2 regions of the Peribacillus sp. 05N428 genome follow, and region 2 is predicted to be linked to the other one. Evidence: riboswitches for the same ligand, from Rfam matches in the RefSeq annotation. Region 2 holds a riboswitch; the other holds the start of a gene.

Region 1 (7,778 bases), on a different contig from region 2:
AATCAAACCCATTTGCTGCGTAATGTGGAATATCATCAAATATCTTCAAGCCGTCTTTTTCCAATTTCCAGATTTCCGTTTTATTTTTAGCGATTAGTGGATTTTCCGACCAAAATTTCTCGTAAACCATTACATTTCCTCCTTGATTAAATCGCTTTCTTTGCTGTTAAATAGCCGATTACCTGCTCAACGCACTCTTCAATGCTGTATTGGTCGGATTCTAAAATGATTTCCGGTTGTTCAGGTTCTTCGTATGGAGAGTCGATTCCGGTAAAATCTTTAATGATGCCTTTACGGGCCTTGTCATAAAGCCCTTTTGGATCACGCACTTCGCACTCTTCGATCGGACACTTTATGTATACTTCAATAAACTCCCCTTCTTCGAGTAAATCACGTACAATCTGCCGATCTGCCCTGAAAGGTGATATGAAAGCGGTCAATACGAACTGCCCACTATCCACGAATAACTTGGAAACCTCACCAATCCGCCTAATATTCTCGGTTCTATCTTCTTCAGAAAAACCTAAATCTTTATTTAAGCCATGACGGATATTATCACCATCCAAAACATAACTTCGAATATTCCGATTGTATAACTCTTTAGCGACCGCGTTTGCAATCGTTGATTTTCCGGAACCCGATAGTCCTGTAAACCATAGAACCGTGCTTTCATGCCCGTTCTGCTTCCGTCGGTGCTCCTTGGTCAATGACGTCTCATGCCATGTGACATTCGTACTTTTACTCATTTGATAATCCCCCTCTTCATGTGACCCTTCCATTTATGTCCAATCAGTTATAAACTTCATTTTTTTTTAGACCTTCGATCAACACCTCGATGACTTCCTTACGGCTAAAGGTAGCTGGAGGAATTTCCCCATTACGCAACATTTCCCTTACCTTCGTTCCAGACAGGATGACATGGTCTTCCTTGCCATGCGGACAAGTTTTAGCGGAAGCCATATTGCCACATGCTTTACAGTAAAAACTATGTTCAAAGAATAATAGCGTGATCCCTAACTCATCTGCATTGAAATTCCCAAAGATTTTTTGAGCATCGTATGTGCCATAATAATCGCCCACACCCGCATGATCACGTCCGACGATAAAATGGGTACAACCATAATTTTTACGGACCATCGCGTGGAAAATGGCTTCTCTAGGTCCTGCATAACGCATGGCAGCAGGGAAAACTGCAAGGGAGACGCGATCCTTAGGATAATATTTATCAAGCAGCACTTTATAGCTTTCCATTCTTACATCTGCCGGAATGTCATCTGATTTAGTGGCACCGACTAGAGGATTTAAGAATAAACCGTCGACGATTTCCAATGCTGTCTTTTGGATATATTCATGTGCACGGTGAACAGGGTTCCTCGTTTGGAAACCGACAACCGTTTCCCATCCTTTTTCAGCGAAAGCCTTCCTTGTCTCGACTGGGTCCAAATAATGAGCTTGAAATAGCGGACGCTCTATTCTCTTGATCAACTTTATTTCCCCGCCGACATATACATCCCCGCGGTTATATAAATTTTTCACTCCAGGATGCTTCTCATCATCTGTTTGATATACCAATGTCGCTTCCAATTGCTTATCTGGAGTGTAAATATCGGAAACGGAGAGAACCCCGTAAGTTTCACCTTCATGGGTTAATGTTACTTCTTCACCTATAGTAAGGCTTTCTGCAGCTTCTTCGGTCAAAGGCAGCGTAATCGGGATGCTCCATACATGTCCGCTGCTAAGCCTCATATCCTTCACCACTGTCTCATAGTCACTTTTTGTAAAGAATCCTTTAATCGGGCTGTAGGCACCAGTGCCTATCAATTCAAGATCGCTTAAAGCAATTTCATCGATTTCGATTGACTTCGTTATTTTACTAAAATCATATTTTGGTTCCCAAAGATCGATTAATGTTCCTCCGTGCGGTAAACTGATTGTCATTCTAATTTCCCCCTATGGCTTCTATTTATTTAAGCCTATAATTTCTATTTATTTAAGATAAATGCAATCCGCATTCCGTTTTTTGAGCTCCTTGCCAACGGCCTGAGCGTAAATCATCTGCATTGAAGGCAGGTGCAGTACACGTTTTACATCCAATGCTCGGATATCCATTATCATGCAGGACATTATATGGAAGTCCATTTTTGTGGGCATAGCGCCAAACATCTTTCCATGTCCAATGTATGAGTGGGCATATTTTAACTGATTTGAACTTATTATCCTTATTGATATACTCGGTCTTAGCCCTTGTTTCGGATTGCTCCCTCCGCAGTCCCGAAAGCCAGGCTGTTGCCGATGAAAGCACATCTGTAAGCGGAACGATTTTACGGATGTTACAGCACTTATTGGAATCACTAAGCCATAATTCATCGCCATATTCCGCCGCTTGTTCCTCAAGCGTCAAGTCAGGTTTCTTCATTTCGATCAAAAGCTTCGGATATCGCTTCTTCACTTCCTCGATCAATTGGTAAGTTTCCTCAAAATGAACATCTGTATCAAGGAAAACTATTTTAGCCGAAGGATTGACCTTCGCCAATAAATCCGTAAGCACGATGCCTTCAATACCAAAACTGCAAGCATAAATCAGTTTGTCTCCATAATGGTCATTCGCCCATTGCAGAACTTCCAAAGCACCTTTTGTCTCACTGTCTGCAGGAAATACAGGGAAGTCCCCTGTATTGAAATTTTCATAGTTTATTAATGCAGCCAACTTTGTAGCCCCCTCTAAAAACTTGCTGTATCAGGTTAGAGTAACTGTTGATCAATTCCCGTTGTAATATTCCCCGGGTTATTTGAATCTAGGAAAAAGAGACGAATCTAACCAATACTCTCTTTATATCAGTTAAACCCGCCTCTAGTTTTTCTAGTCAGCAGATACCTTATTTAATTCTTAGTTTTTCATTTCTCTCCATTTGAATGATTTTACCATCCTGGACAATAAGTGTAATGGATCCATATTTCATTGAATTAAGCATTTCTTGAAGTCGTTCAAAAATTTCTTCAAGCTGATTCTCTTTATCCAAACCAGTTCCTCCTTTAAGAAAATCCGCGAATATTTTATTTTAAATTTCTTAGATTTATATAATTCCATACAAACTTACATTGTTATGGTCTTCCTAAAATTTTCACAAAAAACAAAAATCTTTCCATGATGGAAAGATCGCAAGGTAAATATCTTTACCTTATCTTCCAAAATGATCAACATTTTGTTGGAGGTAGCACCTTGCATCCATCATGCAGGTTGCTGGACTTCAAAGGGCCAATTCCCTCCGTCGCTCTGGATAAGTTTTATTATTTTAAATATTAACATATATTTAATCCTTGTCAATGGAGTTTTCTTATAAAATAACTTGGTTTAATATTATGGATGAACTGTTATTTTTATACACACTATTCAATTTATGATTTTATGTTCATATAAATGCGAAAATAGACTCGTCTTTTTAGATAAAGTCTCCAAAAAAATGAGTCTATTTTCATTATTAGGCCTATTATTGACGCGTGTTATTCTAAAAAAAATTTCTAGGGTTCCAGTCTTTTTATAGAAGGAATTAATTTATTGAAGTCATTAATTTCTTAACTGTATCGCTTCTACAAATTCTTGAACCTGACTCTGGACGCGATCAATTAAATGCAAATCATTGATCGGGTTTTCTGGATTCTGTTTATCTATTTCCTTATCAACAAAATAAATCCCCTGCAGCGGCTCGCCTTTTAATATTGAAATTAATGGTTTAAGCGCATAATCAATCGCCAATAGATGCCTGTTACTTCCACCAATCATGATTGGCAGCACCGGCTTCCCCTTAAAAGCACCTTCTGGCAGCAAATCAATCAATGCTTTCAATACACCTGTATAAGAAGCCTTATAAACCGGTGAACCTATAATGACTCCTCTGGCCGCTTGAATTCTCTCTGAAAGCTTTGAGATATCCTCGCTATTATATTTCCCTTGGAATAAATCATCTGCTGAGAAATCCGTAATCGAGAAATAAGCTGTAGTAAATCCTGCATTTTCGACTAATGATTGAATATGTTTTAGTGAAATGTCCGTTCTTGATGGAATAGCCGGACTTCCTGATAAAATTACGATATCGCTCATTTGATACCCTCCAATGTTACAAGATTTCCAGATATAATTTTCTTAAAGCATTTCGTGAAGTATACATTTATCGTAATTGTCTGAAAAATATAAGTCAAATCTTACACTCTGGACATCTACTCTGAATGAAAAAAGAAACGGTCATATTTACGGCTTGATGCTCATGCCCTTAAATATGACCGTTTCATTATGTATGATTTTGTTTCCCATGAATACCATATACCAAAAGTTGAGCAATGCTCTTAATTCGTTCAGAAGTAAAATATGGCTCCTTTTTTTGTTGATGGATCTCATAATGTGTAGATAAAGCCAATGTGAAAGAAATGATCCCTACATTAAATAAAATAATATCAGAGATATATTGTATCTCTCCGCTATCTATTCTCTTCTGTATTTCAATATGCCTGGCATTTGGCTTGAAAATCTGATCTACATATTGCTTTGAAATATCTTGATCGAATTGTGTTTCCCTAAATAATATCGAAAACTGTTCTTTATTTTCAAGAATTTTTTTTATCATGGTAGTAACATGATTCTCCACTAGATCATCCGTGGATAGATGGCTAGTCCCATCTTCAAATTCCTCTTTTTCATTAGGGGTAATTGTAGCCAAAAGCAAATTTTTTTTGCTGTCAAAGTATTTGTAAATAGTAGCTTCGGAAACATTGCATGCAGAGGCAATTTCATTCGTTCTTGTCATGTCAAAACCTTTAGTGGCAAAAAGAGTCCGGGCTACATTTATGATTCGTTCTTTGGTTTGCTGCCCTTTTTTCAAAAATATCAACCTTCTTTTATAAAGATAAGACCGGTTTCACCCATCTATTTCCCATGATATATCGCTGGTACCAATCGGTCAATATTACCTTTGATCTATTAGAATTCAATATTCCCATATATCATAAATAGAAAACATCGTCTGGTTGGGACGATGTTTTCTATTTATGAAAATCACTTAAAAGATGCATAGCCGTCATCGACCATGACTACACTTCCATTGATCGCATCCGCTTCCTCTAACGATAATAGATAGACGGCATTTGTAATGGCTTCTGGCTTAATCAATTCACCGCGCATTTGACTTGCATTCAATTTATCAATGATTCCCATGTCTTGATAACCTTGTATGATAGGAGTGTCAACCCCGCCCGGTGCAATGCCCACAACGCGAATGCCATAAGCACCCAATTCCAAAGCTGCTGTCTGTGTCATCATTCTTACAGCGCCTTTAGTCGCCTGATAGGCAAAAGTCCCATGGGAAGCTAAGTAGCCAAACACAGAAGCGGTATTTATAATGACTCCCTTGTTACCCAGTTCCTTCATTTTCCGTCCTGCTGCCATGATTCCAAAGGCCACTCCGTGCTGGTTCACTCCAATCGTTTTGTAGTAACCTTCCATATCTTGGTCTAGGATCATACCGCCCGCACCAATGCCGGCATTATTAAACATGATATCGAGCCTTCCGTATGTTTCCACTGCTTTATTGATTAACGATTCAACATCTTCCTGCTTAGAAACATCCGTTTTAACATAAATGGCCACTCCACCATTAGCTGTTATCTGATCAACGGTTTCCCGGCCCATTTCTTCATTAAAATCCGCAACAACGACCTTGTCCCCTTTTGCTGCGAATTTCAGGCATGTGGCTCGGCCTATACCGCTTGCTCCCCCTGTAATAACTGCAACTCTTGCTGTCATTTACATTTCCCTTCCAAATAAGTAAGTGAACACTTACTTATTATTATAAAAGTAAAGAATAGTAAATTCAAGCAATATGTATTTTTATAGAGTTTTGAGCTTTCAAAAGTAAAGCTGTCCTATTAATAGGACAGCTTCATTTGGTTAGCAGGTTTTCAATTCGGCCTTACTTACGGATGTCTTCACCATTTCAATGAAAAGCTGCATAAAACGATCATCACCTGTTAATTCTGGATGAAACGCACTAACGAGGACATGGTCTTGTCTCGCAGCCACTACATTCTCTTCATAAACAGCCAATACTTCTACACCTTCTCCAATTCCATCAGCAAATGGCGCCCGGATGAAAACTGCCTTATAAGGGGTTTCCATTCCTTTGATTGAAAGTTCAGCCTCGAAACTATCCTTTTGACGTCCAAATCCGTTCCTTTTCACGGAAATGTCCATTAGTCCAAGATAGGCCTTCTCATCGCCAGTCAATTCATTTGCCGCCAATACCATCCCAGCACATGTACCGAAAATTGGTTTTTTATCTTCGAAGAAAGTTTTGACCGGTTCCATAAATCCATAACGATCCATTAGCTTCCTCATCGTCGTGCTTTCTCCGCCTGGAATGATCAAGCCATCGATTTCCTGCAACTGCTCCGGTTTTTTTACTATAATTGCTTGTTCGCCGGCAGCTTTGATTTGGTTCAAGTGTTCTTCAACCGCTCCCTGTAATCCCAAAACACCGATCGTTATCATATTACCATCCACGTTCCTGCATCCGTTCTGCCGGAGCTAGTTTGGAAATATCAATGCCTTTCATTGCACTGCCCAATTCTTTTGACAACTTGCCAATCAATTCATAATCGGTGAAATATGTAGTCGCTTGAACGATTGCGGATGCGAATTTTTCTGGAGTTTCAGATTTAAAAATACCAGACCCAACGAAAACGCCATCTGCTCCCAATTCCATCATCAATGCAGCATCTGCTGGAGTGGCAATTCCGCCGGCTGCAAAGTTAACTACAGGCAATTTACCTGTGCGTTTGATTTCTCTTAAAATTTCAAAAGGGGCTCCAAGATTTTTTGCCTCTGTCATTAATTCATCATCACTCATGATGCTCACTTTGCGAATTTGTGACTGTACCTTTCTCATATGACGCACAGCTTCCACAATATTACCTGTTCCTGGTTCTCCTTTTGTACGAAGCATGGATGCTCCTTCACCAATACGGCGCGCAGCTTCGCCTAAATCACGGCAGCCACAAACGAAAGGTACTGTGAAATCACTTTTTAGAATATGGTATTCTTCATCCGCAGGAGTCAGCACTTCACTTTCATCGATATAATCCACTCCCATGGATTCCAGGACCCTTGATTCAACGATATGGCCAATCCTTGCTTTAGCCATGACCGGGATTGATACTGCATTCATTACTTCCTCGACAATTCGCGGATCTGCCATTCTTGCTACGCCGCCAGCCGCACGGATGTCGGAAGGAACCCTTTCCAAAGCCATGACAGCGACCGCACCGGATGCTTCTGCGATTTTTGCTTGTTCTGCGTTAATGACGTCCATGATTACGCCACCCTTTTGCATTTGTGCCATTCCTCTTTTTACTGTGTCAGTTCCTAATAATTTTTCCATTTTTTTCTTCCCCCTAATATTTGCATTTTTTAGATTTGTTAGGCTTAGTATAAAAAAGAGTTGACCGCATTGAAAGTGTCAGTTTTAATAAATTTAATGGGGTCAGTAAATTTTTTTCAAAAAGGTGGCAACAAAATGAATATGCTTTCTTGTGATTTAAATCGGTTAAGTGAAGTACCTTTGTACGAACAATTATATTCATATATTAAAAAAGAAATTATTGATGGCCGTCTTCTTTACGGCACAAAACTCCCTTCCAAACGGAAATTGGCAGAGTTCCTTCAAATAAGTCAAAATACTGTCGAGACTGCATATGAACAATTGACTGCTGAAGGATACGTTGAAGTCATA
Region 2 (7,778 bases):
CGTTATGTAGAGCCAGCCCCTATTATATCATTGATAATATTTCACTCTTTCTTCAAGTGGTGAGAAGTCTTTATCGCCAGGTTCTGCAGTGGGTTTTCCAAAGGGCATCTGTGCGATGAGTTTCCAATCTTGTGATATATCCCATGTCTTTCTCACTTCGTCATCGATTAAAGGATTATAATGCTGAAGGCTTGCACCAAACCCCTCAATTTCCAAGGAAGTCCATACGACAAATTGTAAAATGGCAGAAGATTGGTTCGACCAAATCGGAAAATTTTCGGCATACGTTTTGTATTGTTCTTGGAGCCTATTTATTATGGCCTGGTCTTCAAAGAATAAAACCGTTCCATAACCATTTATAAATGACCTCATTTTTTCTTCCGTTTTTTTTAAACCTTTGCCATCGGCTGCTATTCTTAATGTTTCTTTCGTGATATCCCATAATTGGTCATGGCTTTGACCAGTTAAAACAATCACTCTGGCACTTTGGGAGTTGAAAGCGGAAGGGGAGTATTGAACGGCATGATCGATAACTTCTTTAATCCTTTTATCAGGAACAACATGTTCCTTGCTAAGGGAATAATAAGAGCGTCTATCTTCAATTGCGCTAAAAAAATCTTTAACCATATATCACACCTCCATTCTTATACCGATTTATTTTGGCCTGATTTTTTTATTTTATGATAAGTGAATCCGGTTGAAATTATTTGAATGAAAATGGTTGACAATTTTATCCCTGTCGTTTATCTTTAAATCAAGATATTTGCATTAAAAGTATTATGTTAGGTTAAATACCTTGAATTCGAGATATTATTAGTGGATTAATTCATCTCCGTAAGGGGAGATTTATAAAGATAGGAGTGGTACAGATGGAATTAAAAGGATTACATCATGTTTCGGCGATTACAGCAAAAGCGGGAAATAACTTTGAATTCTACACAAAAGTCTTAGGGATGCGATTAATCAAAAAAACGGTGAATCAAGATGATGTTCGTGTGTATCACTTATTTTATGGAGATCAAATTGGTTCACCGGGTACGGAATTGACGTTTTTTGAAATTCCAAATGCTGCCCGCACTCATGAGGGAAACAATAGCATTTCAGAAATTTCTTTAAGGGTGAAGGATGATGAAGCGCTAGAATATTGGAAAAAACGGTTTGTGGAATTCAATGTTGAACACGATGAAATATCGAGCCGTTTTGAAAGAAAGGTACTTTCTTTTAAAGATCCTGAAGGGCAGAGGCTTCTTCTGGTTTCCGATCAGGATAATAACGGCGTTCAAGGAGGATTTCCGTGGGATGGAAGCCCAGTACCGCAAGAGTTTTCCATCCTTGGATTAGGACCAGTAAAACTTACAGTACCCAATATTGAACAAACAGAAAGTGTTCTTATCGAGGTATTGGGGTTCAGGAAATCAGGCACATACCCATCCGCAATCAGGGGGCAAAATCCCATAGTCGTTTACGAGACAGGTGAAGGAGGAACAGGAGCGGAACTCCATATTGAAGAAAGGAATGACATACCTCGGGAAAGGCTGGGGAGGGGTGGAGTACACCATGTTGCCTTCCGGGTGGATGATGAAGAAGAATTGAGAAAATGGGTAGAAAAAATTAGTGAATCGAAATTCGTGAACTCGGGATATGTGGACCGCTTTTATTTCCGTTCACTCTATTTTAGGGAGCCGAATGGCATATTATTTGAACTAGCTACTGATGGACCTGGTTTTGAAGTGGATGAAGCTGAGCAGCATCTAGGTGAGAACCTTGCCCTGCCACCTTTTTTGGAATCGAAAAGAAAGGATATTGAATCGAATTTAAAACCACTTAATACAAAATCAACTAATTAAACAACGGGAAAGGAAGTAATCGGCATGCAAAAGCAAAATGCAGGGATACATCATATAACCGCAATTGTAGGCAATCCTCAAGAGAATGTGGATTTTTATGCTGGAGTAATGGGAATGCGTATGGTGAAGAAAACCGTTAATTTTGATGATCCAGGCACCTATCATTTATATTTCGGAGATGAATCCGGTTCACCGGGCACAATCATCACTTTCTTTCCTTGGCCTGAGGCATACCGAGGGACAATTGGCTCCGGACAAGTGGGGATTACAACATATGCCGTTCCGGAGGGTTCAATGGGCTTCTGGGAAAAGCGTTTGGGTAAATTTAATATAGACTTTGAAAAGGTTTCACGTTTCGGTGAGGAATATCTTGAATTCCAAGACCCACATGGTTTGCAACTTGAACTGGTTGAGCGTAAAGAAGGTAAAAATAGCGAGTGGTCATTCGGCGGTGTACCAGCTGATAAGGCGGTCAAGGGATTCGGCGGAGCTGTATTATTGACGTCAAAACCGATCAAAACGATGGAGCTATTAGAGGAAGTGATGGGCCTGCAGAAGATTGGGGAAGAGGGCGATTTCATCCGCTTCAAATCCACATCTGATATCGGGAATTTAATCGATGTTAAAAAAACGGTTTTACCAAACGGTAAAATCGGAGTGGGAACTGTCCATCACATTGCATGGCGTGCAAGCGATAATGAAGATCATAAAGAATGGAGGGAGCATATCGGTAACCATGGCTATGGTGTGACACCCTTTACAGACCGACAATACTTCGATGCGATTTATTTCAGGGAAGATGGAGGCATACTCTTTGAAGTTGCCACAGATCCACCTGGCTTTGCTCATGATGAAACGAAGGAAACGATGGGCAGTAAATTAATGCTGCCGCCATGGTTGGAAGAAAAACGGGAAGTTATGGAAAAAACGTTACTGCCGGCAGTGCCGAGAGTACTAGAGGAGGATAAATGATGAAACATATTTTTCAAAAAGGAAGTAATCCAGAAGCTCCGTTACTACTGCTGTTACATGGCACTGGAGGAACGGAAACAGATCTCTTGCCATTATCCGAAATGGTTTCACCGGGTTCATCCGTACTGAGCGTACGGGGAAATGTACTTGAAAATGGAATGCCCCGTTATTTCCGACGGTTAGCTGAAGGGGTTTTTGATGAAGAGGATTTGATCTTCCGGACGAAGGAGCTTTATGACTTCTTGGAATCAGCGTCCGGAAAATATGACTTCGACCGTGACAGAGTGGTGGCATTAGGTTATTCCAATGGTGCAAATATAGCGGCAAGTTTGCTGTTCCATTACGAGGGGGCATTACAAGGAGCGATTCTTCATCATCCAATGGTTCCAAGACGAGGGATCGCTTTGCCGTCCCTTTCAGATATACCTGTATTTATAGCTGCAGGTAAAAACGATCCGATTTGCCCGGCAGAAGAAACTGATGAACTTAATCAACTTTTACAGCAAGCTGGCGCTACAGTTGAAGTTCAGTGGGAAAATTACGGTCATCAGTTGACACGTTCAGAGGTTGATGCAGCAGGTTTATGGTTTCAAAAGAACTTTTTATAAGAATGAGAGGGAATGAAGATGATTTCTGTTAATCCTGAAAGTCTGACTGAACGGGATAATTATAAGTTTTTGACTGGAAGCATTATACCGAGACCTGTAGCGCTGGTTACGACACAATCCGAAACCGGTACAATCAATATAGCGCCGTTCAGCTTTTTTAACATAGTCAGTTCAAATCCTCCGATGATTTCCATTTCTGTTCAACGGAAAGAAGGAGTTTCAAAGGATACAGCCCGAAATGCAATTCAAACAGGTGAGTTCGTTGTTCATATCACTGACGAAAATAATGTTGCAGATGCAAATCGAACGGCAAAGGAACTCCCATCTGAAGAAAGTGAATTGGGTCTTACTAACTTCAATCTGGCAGTTAGTGATAGGGTATCCGTACCAGGATTGGAAGAAGCGAAGGTGCGTTTTGAATGTACATTAGAGCAATCGATTCCATTGGCAGGTTCCAAGAATGAACCTGGTTGTGATTTACTGATAGGGAAAATAGTCTGCTATCATATAGAGCAAGATATATATCATAATGGCCGTATTGACCCGAATGGGCTAAAACCTGTAGCGAGATTAGCCGGTCATACTTATACAAGACTAGGGGAATTATTTGAAATAGAACGTCCTTAAGGAAAAAGACCAACATGACCCCGGTTAGTTTTATTTGCCATTATAATACGCTTAGCGCTTGTTCCAAAAACAATTTAATATTAATGCCCCAGCCATGATCGTTAGCATTTAAAAGGAAGTCATTACATTCCGAAACAAAACTTGACAATTTTTTCATAGCTTGATAAAGTTATAAAAAAATAATTTCTTATCCAGAGAGGTGGAGGGACTGGCCCTATGAAACCTCAGCAACAGGTCTACAAAGACACTGTGCTAATTCCAGGGGGTGAAACCTTGATAGATAAGACCGTACGTGTTTATTTGTCAGTAACGCACTCTTTTTTAGAGTGCGTTTTCGTTTTTTCTGGATGCAAGATTAAGGAGAGTTAGAATGGAAAACAAAAGGAAGCATGATTTTCAAAGGCAAATGCAAGCACGGCATATCATAATGCTATCGCTTGGCGGGGTGATTGGAACTGGTTTATTCTTAAGTTCGGGTTATACGATTCAACAGGCTGGCCCGTTCGGAACCATCCTTTCGTATCTGATTGGTGCATTAGTGGTTTATCTAGTCATGCTATGTCTAGGTGAACTGTCAGTGCATATGCCCGAGACAGGTGCGTTTCATAGTTACGCAGCCAAATACATCGGACCAGGGACAGGGTATACAGTAGCCTGGTTGTATTGGCTAACCTGGACTGTTGCACTAGGTTCGGAATTCACGGCTGCAGGATTGTTGATGCAGCGATGGTTTCCATCAATCAGTGTCTGGATATGGAGTGCTCTATTTGCCATTTTGGTCTTGGCATTAAATGCGTGGACCGTTAAGTTTTTCGCTGAATCCGAATTCTGGTTTGCGTCTATTAAAGTATTTGCTATTGTGATATTCATTATTCTGGGAGCTGCGGCAATGGTAGGTTTCATTCCAATGATTAACGCACAATCAGCTCCGTTATTTTCCAATGTTACAAGTGCAGGTTTATTTCCAAATGGTGCTTTTGCCATTCTAATGACGATGCTCGCTGTGAATTTTGCATTTTCTGGAACTGAATTGATCGGAGTTGCAGCTGGAGAAACTGTGAATCCTGAAAAAACGATTCCAAAGGCAATCCGTATGACATTATGGAGATTGATTATCTTTTTTGTAGGTACCATCGTTGTTTTATCCGCATTATTGCCTGTTTCGGATGCAAGCGTATTAGAGAGCCCCTTTGTTGCCGTTCTAGAACGAATTGGAGTGCCATATGCAGCGGATATTATGAACTTTGTTATATTAACTGCCATTTTGTCTGCTGCAAACTCAGGACTATATGCCTCATCCAGGATGCTTTGGTCACTTGCAGATAAGAAAACTATTTCACCAATATTTGCAAAATTGACAAAACGGGGTGTTCCCTTGAATGCAGTCCTTTTCAGTATGCTGGGCGGTGTTTTAGCACTTTTCTCGAGTATTATTGCGCCGGATACTGTATATATAGTGCTTGTATCCATTTCTGGACTAGCCGTGGTTATAGTTTGGATGAGTATTAGCGCGTCACAGTTTCTATTTCGCAGACGATATATAAACGAAGGAAACTCAGTTAATGATTTGGCTTATCATACACCATTATATCCATTCGTACCAATCGTTTCATTTATGCTATGTCTTGCTTCTTGCATAGGAATTGCATTTGATCCTACACAAAGAATTGCACTATATTGTGGCATTCCGTTTATTTTGTTTTGCTATGGAAGTTATTATCTGACACAAACCATAAAGAAAAGAGGAATAGACAATGAAGAATAAAATTAACCCAATTGAAACAATTTTACGAGGTCATTCAGTCATGATTTTGGACGGAGCTTTAGCTACAGAGCTTGAAAGTCATGGGTGTGATTTGGACGATCCCCTGTGGTCTGCACGTGTATTGCTTGAAAATCCAGAAGTGATTTACCAGGTGCACTCTGACTACTTTCGAGCTGGTGCTGACTGTGCGATAACGGCAAGCTATCAAGCAACGGTTGAAGGTTTCGCCCTCCGCGGAATACAAGAAAAAGAGGCATTGGATCTAATCAGGAAAACGGTTTTACTTGCAAGACAAGCAAGAGATGAATTTTGGAAGGAAGAATATCAAACGATTAGACCTAAGCCATTGGTTGCTGGATCAGTTGGGCCTTATGGAGCTTATCTAGCAGATGGTTCAGAGTATGTTGGGAACTATGGTGTTTCAGATGAAGCTTTAGCGGCATTTCATCGCCCACGAATAAAAGCTTTGATTGAAGCAGGAGCTGACATTTTAGCATTTGAAACGATTCCTTCTTTGCAAGAAGCAAAAGTATTACATTCATTATTGAAAGAATATCCAGAAGTCCATGCTTGGCTATCCTTTTCTTTGAAAAATGAAAAAGCGATAAGTGACGGTACATTGCTGGAGGAGTGTACCAGATTGTTTGGGGACAGTGAGCAAATTGCCGCAATTGGCATCAACTGTGCGCCTGTATCAGTTGTCACGGGAGCCATACAGGTGTTGCGTGCAAACACGCATAAACCAATTATCGTTTATCCCAATTCCGGTGAATCATATAATCCAGAAACTAAAACATGGCATGGTTCGGAATCATGTAATAGGCTGGATGTGAAATCTGAAGATTGGCACCATGCGGGGGCAAGTATAATTGGAGGATGTTGCAGAACCGCTCCTCATCATATTGCAGACATTTCAAGAAAGTGGCGACCTTCCGTGGTAACGTTCTCCTAGCATTTTTTGTTATTAAAAATGTTTTTATAAATATTGTAAGTAGTCGGTAAACCTATAAACAAAAAGAACAGGAATCGTCATAATCTGACGGTTCCTGTTCTTTTTGAGCTCTTTATTCAGATTCGAGTAATTTTGAAAAGGTTTGAATTATTAATTTTTTGGCACTTCAGAAATAAGTCGCGCAAGATCGGCTGAAAATTACAGGTGAATCAACCCTGCTGCAAAAACTGTAAAAACAGAAATTAAATCATATTTTTTTCGTGCTTGGGAAAACTATACAAACAATGAATGGAAAGGAGAGAATGAGTTATGAGTCGTGGTAAAAATTTTAATCACAAAGAAAAAGGACATCCAGGAAATTTACCCAATAATAGAATTAGCGAAGAGAAGGAACACAGCCGTCAGTATGAACAGATTGAAGATATTGTCACACATGAAGCTTTCAAGAATCGGGAAAAAGAAGATGAGATGCCTTAATATATGGAAATGCAGCATATCCGTTGAGACATTATATTGAGCAATTTTCCATTTCTTTAAGGATTCCAATAATAGAAGCACATGAAATAAGACATAACTCTTACTTCATGTTGCTTCTTTTTTTTGATTAATTCACCGGGGGAAACCATGATCTTTGCCATGTTTTTTCTATCATTTCAAATAGATAAAGAGGGAAAATTAGAGATAAAACTCAAATCAATCTTCCCTTGATGGAAAATGAATAAGTTTAAAGAGGACAACAGAAACATGAAGATGGATGATTTTTTGAAAAACCGACTTTCTTCTATATAATAATTAATAAAATTTAAATTTCTAAACACAGATATAATTACGTGCAACTTCAAAATGGGAGAACCGACCTATCCTAATTGATGAAAGCCGCCGTATTTTACAGTTATAATGAACATGCCAGGCAGTATAACCAAATGCCAGTTTAAACTCAATGTCTGCTATGTTTCATTTTGTTTATCGCGATTTATTTCCACTTCCCGTTTAGCTCTAATAAAAGC

Evidence for each region. Region 2 has a riboswitch for S-adenosylmethionine ahead of mmuP (S-methylmethionine permease). Riboswitches for the same ligand answer to the same signal wherever they lie in the genome.
Region 1: it holds a riboswitch for S-adenosylmethionine, as region 2 does, so the genes downstream of both, AC1DIV_RS07125 (YezD family protein) here and mmuP (S-methylmethionine permease) in region 2, are expected to answer to the same signal.

Annotation. Positions count from the first base shown of each region.
Region 1 is NZ_JBFTMS010000005.1:128,635-136,412, reverse strand. Features, by position in the region: gene AC1DIV_RS07145 (nitrite/sulfite reductase) at 1-130, opposite strand, end outside; gene cysC (adenylyl-sulfate kinase) at 147-746, opposite strand; gene sat (sulfate adenylyltransferase) at 790-1,938, opposite strand; gene AC1DIV_RS07130 (phosphoadenylyl-sulfate reductase) at 1,991-2,707, opposite strand; gene AC1DIV_RS07125 (YezD family protein) at 2,877-3,020, opposite strand; SAM riboswitch class I at 3,177-3,285, opposite strand; gene ssuE (NADPH-dependent FMN reductase) at 3,566-4,099, opposite strand; gene AC1DIV_RS07115 (TetR/AcrR family transcriptional regulator) at 4,287-4,874, opposite strand; gene AC1DIV_RS07110 (SDR family NAD(P)-dependent oxidoreductase) at 5,048-5,794, opposite strand; gene pdxT (pyridoxal 5'-phosphate synthase glutaminase subunit PdxT) at 5,939-6,535, opposite strand; gene pdxS (pyridoxal 5'-phosphate synthase lyase subunit PdxS) at 6,540-7,427, opposite strand; gene pdxR (MocR-like pyridoxine biosynthesis transcription factor PdxR) at 7,563-7,778, shown strand, end outside.
Region 2 is NZ_JBFTMS010000029.1:39,915-47,692, forward strand. Features, by position in the region: gene AC1DIV_RS21680 (nitroreductase family protein) at 28-627, opposite strand; gene AC1DIV_RS21685 (ring-cleaving dioxygenase) at 870-1,847, shown strand; gene AC1DIV_RS21690 (ring-cleaving dioxygenase) at 1,872-2,819, shown strand; gene AC1DIV_RS21695 (alpha/beta hydrolase) at 2,819-3,427, shown strand; gene AC1DIV_RS21700 (flavin reductase family protein) at 3,446-4,054, shown strand; SAM riboswitch class I at 4,239-4,341, shown strand; gene mmuP (S-methylmethionine permease) at 4,425-5,819, shown strand; gene mmuM (homocysteine S-methyltransferase) at 5,809-6,771, shown strand; gene AC1DIV_RS21715 (hypothetical protein) at 7,081-7,248, shown strand; gene AC1DIV_RS21720 (helix-turn-helix domain-containing protein) at 7,719-7,778, opposite strand, start outside.